DNA from 2 places in the Rossellomorea sp. H136 genome. Region 2 is predicted to be linked to the other one. Evidence: riboswitches for the same ligand, from Rfam matches in the RefSeq annotation. Region 2 holds a riboswitch; the other holds the start of a gene.

Region 1 (7,741 bases), 550 kb from region 2:
TGTATAATCTGATCCCGAATTTAACGGTCTATGAAAATATCGAATTGACGGCGAATCTCACTCCAAAGGCATTGTCAATTCCAGAGGTGATTGATGCCGTTGGATTGTCGGGGATGGAGGATCGCTTTCCGCGTGAATTAAGCGGAGGGCAGCAGCAGAGAGTATCGATCGCCCGTGCTGTCGTGAAAGCTCCGAAACTATTATTATGTGACGAACCGACGGGAGCTTTGGATTCCGGCACATCAAAAGAAATTTTGCAGCTGATTGAGAAAGTGAATAAAGAGTTTAACACTACAGTCCTCATCATTACACATAATCAAGCGATCAAAAGCATGGCGAACCGGGTCATCACACTTAAGGATGGGAAAATTGAATCCGACTTGGTCAATGAACATCAAACCTCTGCTGAAGGGGTGGAGTGGTGATGCCTCTTCGAAAAAGACTCTTTCGGACCATTATGGAAAAGAAGGCGCAGTTTTTCTCTGCGTGGTTTCTGATCGTGATCAGCTCCATTGTGTTTTACTCATTTACCTCAGCTGGAACGAATCTCATTGATAATTTACAGATGTTTTTTAAGGAGAATAAGGTTGAAGATGCTCAATTCATTACACAACAGCCTTTGAAAGATATCAAAGAAATTGAAAAACAGAATGGGGCCGAAATTGACGAGAGGTATGTAGCGGATGTCCCATACAGTAAAGATACGACACTCAGGATGTTGGATGCCACTGAGGATGTCAATCTCCACTCTGTCGTGGAAGGTGAAAACCTGTCCTCGGAGCGGGATATCTTAGTGGATAAAAGTTTTGCCAAAGCTCATGACATTTCGATAGGAAACGAGGTTGAACTGGGAGGGGAAACATTTCGTGTTGCAGGATTTATGGCGATCCCGGATTACATCTATCCATTACAGGAAGAAACGGGCTTTCTGAAAAATCCTGATGCATTCGGTGTCGCGATCGTGAAACAATCTGTTGTATCAAAATGGGAAGATCATCAGATTTACTATAGTGTCCGCCTTTCAGTTGCCTCCCCAGAAGAACTGAAGAAGCAAATCAATCAAACGAATCAGATCATCAAATGGACAGATAAAAAAGAAAATAATCGCATTTCCTTCATCAAAGGGGATATTGCCGGTGTCAAAAAGATGGGACAATTTCTTCCGATAGGCATTTTGTTAATTAGTATGGTGATCATTCTCATATTATTGTGGCGTTTAATGAAAAAGGAATATGTGCAAATCGGTACATTGTATGCCCTTGGCTACAGGAAAAGGGAAATTATCCGTCATTATCTCTCCTATGCCGGGATTCTTGCCATCTCAGGGAGTGTCGTGGGCACGATCCTTGGCTGGGTATCCTTGCATCCATTGCTATCAGCTTTTGCGGCTTATTATAATCTGCCTATATTAGAAGTGAAGCCACATGTGGGTTATTTGCTTACGAGCTTATTGTTACCACTTGTTCTGTTCATCCCGTTAACCTATTATTTGGTTCAACGTGTCTTGAAGATCCCGCCCGTAAGTTTAATAAAAGGTGGGGAACGAAAGGTGAAAGTAAGCAGAATGGAGCGGTTATTTAAACTAAAGAAGCTGCCGTTCCGCCGGAAGTTCGTGATCCGGGAAATCATGCGAAACCTTCCAAGAGCGCTCTTTTTGATCATCGGTGTGATATTCGCCACATTATTATTGTTGTTCGGCTTCGTCACGAAGAACTCGATGGAGTACCTGGTGACTGATAATTTTCAACAAGTGTACGACTATGAGTATAGCTATCTATTCAAAGCTCCACAGACTGACCATCCTGAATCGGGACAGATCGGAGCTGTGGCTCCTTTTACCACAGATAAGGAGAGTTTGACGATTACGGGCCTGAAATCAGATAATACAGCCATTCGATTAAAGGACTCCAGCGGGGGAGAGCTTAAGGTCAATTCAGTCATCATGAATAAATCACTCTCGGATAAATTAGGGATTCAAGAAGGAGATTCGATTCATGTGACAAATGAATTGACGGACAAATCTTTTAACCTCACCATTGATCACATAGCAGAATCGTATCTTGGAAATATGATCTATATGCCTCTGGAGGAATTCAACCAATTAAATGACTATCCTTCAGGAAGTTATACGGAGATTTATTCAAACAAAGAACTCACGCTACCGAAAGAAAAGATCGTTTCGACAACCAAATCATCCGATACGATTGACGGATTCAAGGAAATGATCAAGCCATTGAACTATGGAGTAGCAGCGATTGCCTTTGTTGCTGCCATCATTGCTGTCATCATCATCTATATTTTGATTTCCTTATTGATTGAAGAAAATTCATTCAAAATTTCACTCATGAAGGTCATCGGTTATCGGGAGAAATCAATCATGGACATGATGATAGGCTACAATATTTGGTTTATCATCCTTGGATATGTGATAGGTATTCCCGTGACGCTCCTATCGATTTCAGCCTTTATGAATTCGATCACCTCAGAGATGAATGTGACGATTCCCGTAAAGCTGAATTGGATAAGTATCCTTATCAGCTTCTTCATCATCTTGGCATCGTATTATGTATCCCTATGGCTGAATCACCGGAAATTGAAAGGTGTTTCCATGAAGGAAGCGATTAACCGGAGTACGGAATAGTGACAGGTAGTTTGGATTTATGAGTGAGAAATGGCGTTTTATATGAAAATGAGGCTGGGACAAAACTAAAAAACCACGATAAAAATACGAACAATAGAAGTGTAGGTTCTTCATACCGCTAATGATTTCCGTGCAAGACTACGCTTTCCGCGGGTAGCCCGTGAGCCTCCTCGACAAGCCTGCGGGTAGAAAAGCGGAGGGGCTTCGCTCAGAGGCGGTTGGCATAAGGCGGAGCGGCCTTGAAGGCGTTCTTTTCCTTCATGGACGATCTGCCTTATGACATTTGCCTCTAAGCCCTATAGCTGGACAAGTCTCACATAAGCTACTTTCCCGCAGGAGTCTTCGTCTTGCACTCCAATCAACCGCTGGAGACTGCTAAAATCAAATGGACCCAAAATAAATAATAAACCCGAACAAATCTGCACACTAAGAAGCAGGTTTGTTCGGGTTTGACTTAGGCTAAAAAACTTTTGTCCCAGCCTCTTTTTTACGTTATCCTTCGAGTTCAGCGGTTTCGGAATCGTTTGTCCTTCATCCGTTCCATCAGCTCATCTACTGATACCTCTTCGCTTAAAAGATCGGGTCCCACTTTTGAGAGAGACGAATGGGTGCCCGGGCACTTCTTCGTCACGAAGAACCTCTATATCAGATGCACTATAGAGAAGTGCCGATTTATTTTCATTGGCCAACCGGAGCTGGCGGTTTGTTTTCGGGTTTCTGATATACCATTTCCCGTAAAGCTGAATGTGGGAGTAGATCGGGTACCCATTGTCAAAGCGGATGAGCATGGCTTTTCCCTTCTAATCCTCCCTTTTCACGAGTGACTCCTTTAGCAGATCCCCGTAGTCTTCTAAATGAGGGAAGGCAAAATATATATCTTCCACGGTTTTACTTTTAAGAGCACTTTCAACTGAATCTGCGGCTCGTCTGATTTCCGGACCTTCTGGCATGGCGGTTTCTCCTTTTTAATATAGTTGTTCCCTTTTTACACCTCAATGTAACATTCAGATAGGCTGGGCTACCCAGCAGTTTCATGGTCTTGACATTATTCCAATATATTGATAGAGTTTTAAAAAATCTACATATTTCTTATCCAGAGAGGTGGAGGGACTGGCCCTTTGAAGCCTCAGCAACAGGTCTGTGAAGATACTGTGCTAATTCCAGCGGGTGATTCAAACCCTGATAGATAGGAGCAATCTTTTTATTTGTCGGTGACGCACTCGTTCAGGGTGCGTTTTTTGTTTGTTCACTTTTTCCACAATATATTTAGAAGGAAGGGTGTTTTTGATGGGAAACGCAGGACAGAGTTTTAAAAGAGCGATGAAGACACGTCATTTAGTGATGCTTTCTCTTGGAGGGGTGATCGGAACCGGGCTTTTCTTGAGTTCGGGGTATACGATTCATCAGGCAGGACCATTTGGGACGATCCTTGCTTATTTGGTTGGGGCGCTGGTGGTGTATCTTGTGATGCTTTGTTTAGGTGAGCTTTCTGTCTACATGCCAGAAACGGGATCCTTTCATAGTTATGCTGCAAAGTTCATTGGACCTGGGACCGGGTACACGGTGGGCTGGTTATATTGGCTGTCATGGACAGTGGCATTGGGGTCGGAGTTTACGGCGGCTGGCTTGATGATGCAGCGTTGGTTTCCTTCGATTAGTGTATGGATCTGGAGCGCAGTCTTTGCTGCGTTGATTTTTGGACTTAATGCGTTGTCAGTCCGGTTTTTTGCTGAATCTGAATTTTGGTTTTCTTTAGTAAAAGTGATTGCGATCGTTGCGTTTATTGTAATTGGGGTAGGCGCGATCGTCGGATTCATCCCTCTCAGTCATTCAGAGCCCGCTCCGTTTTTCTCGAATATCACAAGTTCAGGGTTGTTTCCGAATGGAGCATTTGCCATTCTGATGACCATGCTTGCCGTCAATTTTGCTTTTTCAGGAACAGAATTGATAGGGGTCGCAGCGGGAGAAACAGAGGATCCATCAAAATCGATTCCTAAAGCCATCCGCACCACGCTTGTGAGATTGATCATCTTTTATGTAGGGACGATTGTAGTATTATCTGCTTTATTGCCGAGTCAGTCAGCCGGTGTATTGGAAAGTCCTTTCGTAGCGGTGCTTGGAGGGATTGGAATCCCGTATGCCGCCGATATCATGAATTTTGTGATTATAACGGCCATTTTATCAGCGGCAAACTCCGGTCTGTATGCTTCTTCCAGAATGCTATGGTCACTGGCTGATAAGCAAATGATCTCACCGGTTTTTGCCAAATTGACAGATCGGGGAATCCCTCTCAATGCGATAGTTTGCAGCATGCTTGGAGGGGGGCTGGCCTTGCTTTCAAGCATCATTGCACCGGGGACGGTCTACATCGTATTGATTTCTGTCTCAGGTCTTGCTGTAGTGATCGTGTGGATGAGCATTAGTGCAGCCCAATTTCTATTTCGTAGACAGTACATAAGGGAAGGAAACGATGTGAAAGACCTTGCTTATCGAACGCCGCTATATCCACTCGTTCCCATTGCGTCATTCCTGCTTTGTCTCGCTTCCTGTATCGGCATTGCCTTTGAGCCCACTCAGAGGATAGCCCTTTATTGCGGAATCCCGTTTATCGCCATTTGTTATGGAAGCTATTATCTCACACAATACGTTAAGAAAAGAGGAAAAGGTTATGTCGAATCAACTGAAGCTAAATCCCATTGATGCTATTTTACAAAAACATTCCCCATTTATTTTAGATGGAGCATTAGCCACAGAGCTGGAATCCCATGGCTGTGATTTAAACGATCCCCTTTGGTCTGCCCGTGTACTCCTTGAAAATCCGGAATCGATTGAAAAGGTTCATGCCGATTATTTCCGTGCAGGAGCTGATTGTGCGATTACAGCCAGCTACCAGGCAACGGTGGATGGTTTTCGAAAGCGCGGAATAGAGAAACCCGAAGCGCTGGAATTAATCAAGAAAACGGTTACTCTTGCCAAACAGGCTAGGGATAACTTTTGGAAGGAAGAGATGGAAAATTCGAATCGGCCGAAACCAATCGTTGCAGGGTCTGTAGGACCTTACGGGGCATACCTTGCTGACGGCTCTGAATACGATGGTAATTATGGAGTATGTGATCAACATTTAGCAGATTTCCATTTTCCAAGAATCGAGGCATTAGTGGAGGCAGGTGCTGATTTGCTGGCGTTCGAAACCATCCCGTCCTTACAGGAAGCAAGGGTGCTAGCTTCTCTTTTGAAAGCATTTCCGGATACCTGTGCCTGGCTGTCTTTTTCATTAAAGGATGGTGATTCGATAAGTGATGGAACGGGGATTGAGGAGTGCGCGCGCGAGTTCATTGATGATGAACAAATCGCTGCGATTGGTGTGAATTGTACACCGATGCCTGCGGCGAATAAAGCGATTAGCGTACTAAGCAGAAACACTGACAAACCAATCATCCTGTACCCGAACTCAGGTGAGACTTACAATGCAGAGACTAAAACGTGGCATGGGGAGGAAGGGGGGTGCTCGTTTGATGAGCAATCAGAAATTTGGTACGAGGCAGGTGCCCGTATCATTGGTGGTTGCTGCCGAACAAATCCGGGTCATATTGAGGCGTTGGCGAAGAGATGGAGATAGACAATAGCACTTACATAGAAAAGCCCAAGTGATAGAATCACTTGAGCTTTTGTATTATTATCGCCACTATCATTTAATAGAAAACGTCTCTTTTATCAGCAAGTCTTCAGGTGATTTCCCGATTTGATCTTGATGGAAGTAATCTGAGACCATTGTCATACCTTGATCTAAAGCGAGGTTTTTGAGTCTTTTACACCAGTATCCATCGGCAGATAAACTCTAATAAAGACGCCGCCCTCAATCATAGGTGCTACTGTATTGGGTGACTACCGTATTTTTTTGTCAACAGTGTTATTGATTTCTATTAAAAAAAGGATATTTTCCCATTATGTAGAAAGTCATAGATACATAATCAATAGGGGTGAGCAGGATGCAAGGTTTTCATTATAAAAACTACGACGGTTTAGGGCTCGCAGAATTAGTGAAGAAAAAAGAAGTTCATCCTAAAGAATTGGTTGAAGAGGCCATTAAAAAAACAGAAGCCCACAACCCGAAGTTGAACGCAGTGATTCATAAAATGTATGAACAGGCGAGGGAGGTTGCAGACAAAGAACTTACTGGAGCATTCGCGGGTGTACCGATGCTATTGAAAAATATCACTCAGGAAATAGAAGGGGAGCCTATGACAGCAGGTTCAAGATCACTTCGAACCTACCGAGCGAAGAAAGATGCAGAGTACACCAGGAGATTGCGGGAAGCAGGTGTGGTTATTCTCGGGCAAACGAATGTGCCTGAATTTGCTTTAGTGGCTGTTACTGAACCTTCACATCACGGTGCGACAAGAAATCCGTGGAACTTGGATTATACGCCTGGAGGTTCAAGTGGCGGTTCAGCTGCTGCGGTAGCATCCGGTATTGTTCCGATTGCGGGTGCCAACGATGGTGGGGGATCTATCAGAATCCCGGCTGCTTATTGCGGGTTATTTGGTTTGAAGCCAACAAGGGGAAGAACACCTGTTGGTCCAACCTACGGAAGAACATGGCAAGGGGCCTCTGTTGAGCATGTTTTAACCCGATCGGTCAGGGATAGCGCTGCCATGCTGGATGAATTAAGAACATATGAGAAGTCTGCGGCATTCTATGCCCCACCATTTGAAGGGAGATACATGGAAGCGTCGCAAACTCCATTAGGCAAGAAAGTAAGGATTGCCTATTCCATAGCTTCTCCCATAGGTACTGAAGTTCATCCCGAGTGCGAAAAGGCTGTTGTGAAAGCTGCTAAATTACTAGAGTCCATGGGTCATTTTGTGGAGGAAAGAGAGGTGCCGGTGGATGGACATAAGATCGCGAGAAGTTTTTTAACCATGTATTTTGGTGAAACCGCTGCTTTGTTAACTTCGTTAGAAGAAGTGCTGGGACGAAAAGCTACCTACGCTGATGTGGAACCCTCCACCTGGATCCTGGGTTTGATTGGAAAGGCCACTCCCGCTGAAGAATTTATCCTTAGTATTAGGGAGTGGGACAAAGCAACTTATCAAATGG
Region 2 (7,741 bases):
ATTTAACCATTGTCTTATCGGTTCAATGACTTCCTCAACAGTCCCCTCCTGGAATGGAGAGTCGAGTTTGGCTGCTTTTACAAGCCCTGTGAATGAAAGGCTTCCCCCGAGTTTACAAAGGGCAATATAGTCATTCCACGCTTCTTCACGATTAAGATTCATTTTCTTCCAGAATTGGAATGCACAAATTTGAGCCAATGTGTAATCGATATAATAGAATGGAGAATTATAAATATGGGATTGGCGCTGCCAGAATCCCCCATTTTCTAAATACGAAATATGGTCGTAGTCCTTATGGGGAAGGTATTCCTTTTCAATTTTTCTCCATGCGGCATTCCGTTCAGAAGGGGAAGCTTCAGGGTTCTCATACACAAAATGCTGGAACTCATCAACAGCCACACCGTAGGGAAGAAATTGAAGTGCTTCACTTAAATGTGAAAATTGATATTTGTCTGTATCCTCCTCGAAGAAATAATTCATCCATGGCCACGTGAAGAACTCCATGCTCATTGAATGAATTTCACACGCTTCATACGTTGGCCAAATATATTCAGGGATATCGAACCCTCTGCTGGAGTATACCTGGAACGCATGACCTGCTTCATGGGTCAAAACATCGATATCCCCTGAGGTCCCATTGAAGTTCGAGAAAATGTATGGAGACTCATGGTTTGCAATATACGTACAGTAACCGCCTCCAGCTTTTCCTTTCTTCGCTTCCAGATCCATGAGATCATGTTCAATCATGAAATCAAAGAAATCCTTTGTTTCCTGAGACAGTTCTTCGTACATCTTTTTGCCATTATCAATGATCCACTGAGGACCTCCCTTAGGAACCGCGTTTCCGGAAATGAACTTAAAGCCTTCGTCATAAAATTTCATCGAACCTATCCCAATGCGCTTTCCTTGTCTTTCTTTAAGTTCAGTAGCCAGAGGAACGATATGTTTCTTCACTTGATCGCGGAAAACCTTTACCATATCAGGCGTATAATCTGTTCTCGTCATGCGATAGTAACCTAGTTCAACAAAGTCCTTATACCCTAAAGTAGTAGCAATCGTGTGACGCACCTTGACTAACTCATCAAATAGACGATCCAATTCTTCTTGATTCTCTTCAAAGAAGGCAACGGTCGCTTGAGCAGCCTCTCTTCTTGTTTCCCGATTGATAGATTGTGTGAATGGGCCCATCTGAGCCAAAGTTCTTTCTTCCCCTTCAAATGGAATCTTTGCAGACGCCATCAGCTTTGTATATTGGGAAGATAACTTATTTTCCTTCTGTAATAGAGTCACGATGTCAGGAGAAAAAGTCTTCATTTCGCTTTCTGCGAGAGCGAATAGCTGCTTTCCCCACTTTTCTTCTAATTCTTTACGATAAGGAGAATTTACGAGTTCCTTGTAATATTCCGTCACCATCCCGTGAACCTCAGGCATCATTTCATCGATATGATCCTGCTCTTTTTTGTAAAACTCATCATTGGTATCGATTGAATGCCGGATATAGCAAATATTTTGCATGGTATCGATGGTCAAGCGTATATCATTTAGTTCCTTCATGGCCTCCACCTGATTTTGAACATTGGACGCAGACTTGAATTTTTCAAGTAATTGTTGGAAAACAGGTTTAATCTCTTCTAAACTGGGCCTTTCATATGTAAACTGATCAAACTTCATACTATTGCCTCCTCATAATATAATCCCGATTATAGTTATTCGACTTACGATAGAAAATCTCCTGTTTATTGTAATATCGAATTTCAGGAATTAGAAATAATGGAAACGATATGGAAGAGACGTGCTTTAAGACAAAATAAAAGCCCCGTCTCGTGAAAGACGGGGCAAAGGGAGACTCAATACGACAAGTCTTTAATCGATAATCCTAATTTCTTCAGCATTTCTATCGTTTCTTTCTTCTCATCATGAGAAAGAGCTGACATCAGTTCATGAATACGATTTTCGTGATTGGGGAATATCTCATCAATTAACTTTCTGCCGCTTTCTGTTATTTGAGCATATGTGACCCGACGGTCCTTAGGACAAGCATTGCGCTTTAGGTAGCCCTTTTGTTCAAGCTTATCCACCACGTACGTTATGCTGCCGGAAGCTAATAGAATCTTTCCGCCAATTTGTTGCAAAGGCTGATCTCCCTTATGATAAAGAAGCTCCAGGACGGCAAATTCAGTAGGGTTTAAACCGTTCTCCTGAATGTTTTTATTTATCTCTTCATTTAAGGCTTTGAAAGCTCTTGACAAGACAATGAAAAGCTTTAATGATTGTTTCGTATCCTGAGGTTCATTCATGGCATTCATTCCTTTAAAAATTAAATATCTCAGTTTCAAAATATTATACAAATAAAAGCTGTTATTGTCAAACATGATAGACTCCTCAGTATTTAATAAACGAAGGACGGTTTGCATATTGCGCACCGTCCTTCGTTTATCAAATAACGACAAATTAAGTTGATTGTTTTGGTATTCGTGTGGATATTGTCGGAGATTTGTTTTCTCTGGTAAACCTTTAATGATGAGGGAAGATCTTGATGAATAGTCTCAAGAAGCAGTTCGTTTTAATAAGTTCTTAATGTATTGCCCAAATTCGTTTGATGTTTCTTGGAGGGTTAATGATACGATCTTATTTGTGCACTTTTCATAGTCGTTCAAAAGCTGATCTAATTGCTGACTGCATTTGACTGTCTCCGCTGCACATAATCCTAAACTCTCTCCCAACCCAATCATTTCTGAACGTTTTTGATTAATTCTCATTAATAACCACTTCTGTTTTAGTAGACGACCCATTTCTAATAAACTCCTTTTTAGCTCCTAGCCTTTATTAAGTTAAATCGTTACTTGAGCATTATCGCAAGTATTATTAGAAAAGTAAATAGATTCGCAAAACAAGACAAAATAACTAGTAATGTTTCTAAATTAGACATTTTCCGCCAAATATCTCCCCTAATAAAAACAAAAGGATAGACAATCGATTCTACTCTTTGTCTATCCTGAAAAATATATTAATAGATTGGTACCCAGCCCTCCTGTGTGACGAATATGCGGACGGCAACTACTTGCTTGTCTTCACTTAATGTGAAATAATGGCGGATGTTTTCAGGGACTGAAATTAAGTCACCCGGGTTTAGATGCACTTCAAAGAAATCACCATCACTCCCTTGAATGACAAATACACCATGGCCGTTTACAATAAAACGGACTTCATCATCTGTGTGATGATGCTCCTGTTGGAAATTCTTTAAAAGCTCTTCAAGATTTGGTGTGCGTTCGGACAGGGAGATCACATCCCAAGCCTGATATCCTCTTCGCTCTGAAATGTCTTCAATCTCCTCTTTAAAAGTAGACAGGATTTCCGCTTTATCATCTTCGGTTAAAGCGTATTGGTTCCTTAGACCTTCGACCAGCTTTTCGATATTCCAATGCTCATATATGACTCCTTGTTCGCTTAAATACTTCACTACTTCTTCCTGATTATCAATGACTTGATTTTTCCCTTGGATTTTAATTGTCGTCATATTCTGACTCCTCCTTTAGTAATTGGCCTCGTATTCGTTAAAGATAAAAGAGTGAGTTGATATTGAAATAAAAACTCACAAGCTTCCAATAGTTTCTTAGCTTCAAAACCGGTTCTCCCCCATACCGTTATTCCGTGGTTGCGAATGAGCACCGCCCCTTTGTCTGCTTTAATAAACGACTTAAACTCCCCGGCAAGCGTCGGGATATGTGCATGATTACGAATAATTGGAATGGATAAAGAATCATCTTCCTCCCATTTATCCCACGCTTTAATTAATTCTTGGTTTCTAAATGTGACGATACCTTCATCTCCATACAGTTCACTGATTACATTATTTGCCACAGTATGGACGTGTAAGCTGCATCCTGCTGAGCTTTCTGTGAAAACATTACTGTGCAGCAATGTTTCGGCCGATGGTCGTGCAGGAGTATCCTGGGTAGCCTCACCACGAGCATTTACAAGCAAGAAATCTTCATCGGTTTGCTTCTTTTTATCCTTTCCACTTGCCGTAACCAGGAAAGTAACTGGTGAAGAACTCACTCGTATCGCAAGGTTCCCGCTCGTTCCCATAAACCAATCCCTCTCTGCCAGTTCCCTTTTGATAACAGCGAGCTCTTCCCATTGAGATTGATAGGAATTCATATTTTCACTCCTTTTTCAATGACGTCCATGCAATCGTGAAAGGATTCAAACGGATGATAGGGGATTCTTTTTTCTTCGCATGTATGTGCCAAATAGTCTCTGGCGATCACAGTATCTCCAAGCTTTGCCATTTCAATATCTGTGACAGAATCCCCTATCACAACGACCTCAGTATCTTCTGTTAAAGACAACCTCCTCAAGATGGAAGGCTTGCAGCATCCACAACCTTTACTTTCACAGTGATCATCGCATGGATGTGGCCAATGAATCCCTATGGATGAGTCGTTAAAGCTTGCTTCATTACAATAAATCCCATTAAAAGGCCCATAATCTTTTAGTAAGGGACGAACAAAAAAGTCCATTCCACCGCTAACGATATACAAAGGAATCTCATGTTCCTTTGTATAATCTACAAATTCCTTAAACCCTTTACGTATGACTGCTGTGTCTAATAGATACTGAACCATTACCTCTTTCTGTGATGAAGGAATAAGTGAGAACAGCTTGCTCACTCCTTCTTTAATGGACAATGACTGATTTAAGATGTCGTCTTTAATAGGTTCCCATTCTGGAGGAGCAAAGTTTTTCATCAATGAGATGATATTATCGGTTTCTGTAACCGTTCCATCAAAATCACAGAAAATGATCGGACGCGTCATTATACCTTTACCTCCTCTCCCCATTGGGATAGTGCTTTACGAAGCTCATCATGGGTATCTGCTGCATCTGAGAGAGACTCACCCCTTAAAACTGCTTCAATTGCTTGGACGAATGCCTTTCCTCCTCCAATTGCCCCATCTGGATGACCATGGATGCCACCACCTGCATTAATGACACAATCTAAACCAAAATCCTTCACTAAAAGGGGCACAAGCGCAGGATGAATGCCTGCTGACGGTACGGGCAATGCTCTTCTTAAATGATCGTCATCCTTCGTTAACTCATGGCTTACGGATATAGCTTTGCTCTTCTCTAATGCGACACTTCCGTATGGAGATGGAAATAAAGAAAAATCAGCTCCGGCCATTCGTAGGAATTTCCCTAACCATAAAGAATAGCTCACACCATATGCAGGAGATGAAGCAACAGCACCTGCGAATGCAGGATGTGCCATAATCGGCAATCCGATCTCAGGGTCCTCCCTCAACTCTTGAAGAACATCCAGGCCGTAAGAAAATACATTGAATAAAAGGGCATGGGCTCCAAGTTCACGTGCTTTTCTTGCTTTATCACGTAATTCTGAAGTCCTTCCTGTAAGGTTTACTGCATACAACGTTTTCTTACCTGTCTCTTCAAACAGCTCCTGTAACACTCTTTTCCCTATATTGATCCTCTCAGTGAAAGGTGTCAGTGGATTATCAAAGAGAATCTCATCGTCTTTTACTACATCAACTCCCCCAAGTGCCTGGGCCTTTAATTGAGTTTCAAGGTAGTTAAGATCCCTGCCGATCACGCCTTTAAAGATGCTCATTAACAGGGGTCTTTCTTGTACACCTGCTAGCTCCCTGATTCCTTCTATTCCAAACCGTGGACCAGGATAGGCTTTTTTCAAGTCACTGGAAAACTCTATATCTACTAATTTCACTTCACCATCAAGGGACAGCTTGCCGAATACCGTAGCAAGGATGGCTGGAATATCATTTGAATAATTATGACCGGGATAGCCAATTTCCACCTTGCCTCTCGGGCCATCTTTGCCTTCCCACTCTTTCACGGAAACGACTCTCCCCTTGTATTTGCGCAATTGGTCCTGTTCCAGGAGCGGTAAGTCCGTCCATGAACCGACCGTCAATCCCAGGGCGATCCCCTCTGCCTTTTTGTCAAATGATCCACTATTTCCTTTTATTTCATATGTGGCTATCACTTCACTCATTGTTGTCCTGCCTCCTTTTGAAATTGCTATTCTTAGCCGCAAGTTGATTTCATAAGCCTGGGCAAGCAAAAAACCTCTTCCAAATAAGAAGAGGTTTGATAAAGTCACTCTTTCTTATCTGTCAGCTTTATTGCTGCAAGAATTAGCACCGTGCTTGAATAAGTCGGTTGCCGGGCTTCATAGGGCTGGTCCCTCCGCCTGCTCTTGATAAGAATTTCATTATTCATTATTTCAGTTGGATTATTGCACCAATTATAACTTCTGTCAATCCCTTTTATGGAATAATTCTAAATTTTCTATACGCGAAACCGCTTCTCTTATCCGCTGGTTTGAGGTTAAGAGCCCTACACGTACATACCCTTCTCCGAATTCTCCAAAGCCTACACCCGGGGCTACAGCAACTTTGATTTTTTCAAGTAAATAAGTAGAGAACTCTACAGATGTGAAGCCCTCAGGTACTTTTAGCCAGGCGAAGAAGGAGCCTTGTGGAGCTTTTACATCCCACCCTATTTCCTGAAGTCCGGAGATTAATAGTTTTCTTCTTTCTTCGTATGTTGAAACCAGTGCATGCACACATTCCTGGGAACTTAAAAGCGCTGTGGTAGCCGCTTCCTGAATGGCTCCGAACAGACTCACATATAAGTGATCTTGAAGGAGGTTAATCGCTTCAATGACACTTTTATTCCCTACTGCAAACCCCACTCTCCAGCCAGCCATATTATACGTTTTCGATAATGTATAAATCTCAATCCCCACATCCCTTGCTCCATCTGTTTCCAAGAAGCTTATGGGCTTATTTCCATCAAACCCTATAGCTCCATAGGCAAAATCATGTACAACACAAATATCATGCTGATTGGCAAGAGTGACTGTTTCTTCAAAGAATGATTTTGTGGCGATCGCTCCAGTAGGGTTATTAGGGTAGTTCAGAAACATTAGCTTCGCATTTTCCAGCTCGTTACGGGAGCGTTCACTATAATCGGGAAGAAATCCATTCTCCTCTCGTAGAGGCATTTTTATCATTTGTGCTTCTGCCAATGCTACCCCTGATAAATAATCGGGGTAACCGGGATCGGGCACCATTACCCCATCACCAGGATTCAATAAACATTGAGGGATTTCAACTAACCCGGCCTTTCCTCCGAACAGCACAGCTACCTCTGTTTCCGGATCTAATTGCACACCATATTCACGCAGGTAGAAAGTAGCAATCGCCTCTTTAAAGGACGATAAACCGCGAAATGGAGGATACTTATGATTGGACGGGGAAGCTGCTGCTTCTGTCAGTTTTTCCACAATATGTGAAGGAGTAGGTTGATCCGGATTTCCCTGGCCCAAATTAATGACATCATGTCCCTCTTTGACCACAGCATTCACTGTTTTAGCGAGGGAAGCAAAAAATTGTTCAGGTAATAAATCTAATCGCTTTGCTTTACTAAAGGTTTTCATACACTCACCCACTACATTTTTTTGAAAATTAATTACTTTCAAATTCTAGTCACAAATGATATAACGGAAAGTAAAGAATGTAAAGGAATAAATTCCAAAAAGTCCTTAATGAGGTGAACGAAATGATTCAAAAGATAGGTCTTGCACAGATGGATATTGTGTTCGGACATCCCGAAGAAAACAAGAAAAAAGTAGAACAATGGGTTGAAAAAGCAAGTGACGACGGCTGTAATACTGTTGTGCTCCCTGAGCTGT

The links. A riboswitch is a leader RNA that binds a small molecule or an ion and turns the genes downstream of it on or off. The one in region 2 is predicted to bind S-adenosylmethionine.
Region 1: another riboswitch for S-adenosylmethionine. It lies ahead of mmuP (S-methylmethionine permease); the one in region 2 lies ahead of ACYH0O_RS09140 (2,3-diketo-5-methylthiopentyl-1-phosphate enolase).

The regions. Positions count from the first base shown of each region.
Region 1 is NZ_CM166371.1:1,261,066-1,268,806, forward strand. Features, by position in the region: gene ACYH0O_RS06330 (ABC transporter ATP-binding protein) at 1-425, shown strand, start outside; gene ACYH0O_RS06335 (ABC transporter permease) at 425-2,641, shown strand; gene ACYH0O_RS06340 (hypothetical protein) at 3,190-3,429, opposite strand; gene ACYH0O_RS06345 (hypothetical protein) at 3,442-3,591, opposite strand; SAM riboswitch class I at 3,728-3,834, shown strand; gene mmuP (S-methylmethionine permease) at 3,929-5,341, shown strand; gene mmuM (homocysteine S-methyltransferase) at 5,310-6,260, shown strand; gene ACYH0O_RS06360 (amidase family protein) at 6,631-7,741, shown strand, end outside.
Region 2 is NZ_CM166371.1:1,807,377-1,815,117, reverse strand. Features, by position in the region: gene ACYH0O_RS09170 (M3 family oligoendopeptidase) at 1-1,671, opposite strand, end outside; gene ACYH0O_RS09165 (MarR family winged helix-turn-helix transcriptional regulator) at 1,848-2,306, opposite strand; gene ACYH0O_RS09160 (aspartyl-phosphate phosphatase Spo0E family protein) at 2,547-2,792, opposite strand; gene ACYH0O_RS09155 (1,2-dihydroxy-3-keto-5-methylthiopentene dioxygenase) at 3,008-3,520, opposite strand; gene ACYH0O_RS09150 (methylthioribulose 1-phosphate dehydratase) at 3,517-4,164, opposite strand; gene ACYH0O_RS09145 (2-hydroxy-3-keto-5-methylthiopentenyl-1-phosphate phosphatase) at 4,161-4,823, opposite strand; gene ACYH0O_RS09140 (2,3-diketo-5-methylthiopentyl-1-phosphate enolase) at 4,823-6,037, opposite strand; SAM riboswitch class I at 6,149-6,251, opposite strand; gene ACYH0O_RS09135 (aminotransferase class I/II-fold pyridoxal phosphate-dependent enzyme) at 6,302-7,486, opposite strand; gene ACYH0O_RS09130 (carbon-nitrogen family hydrolase) at 7,609-7,741, shown strand, end outside.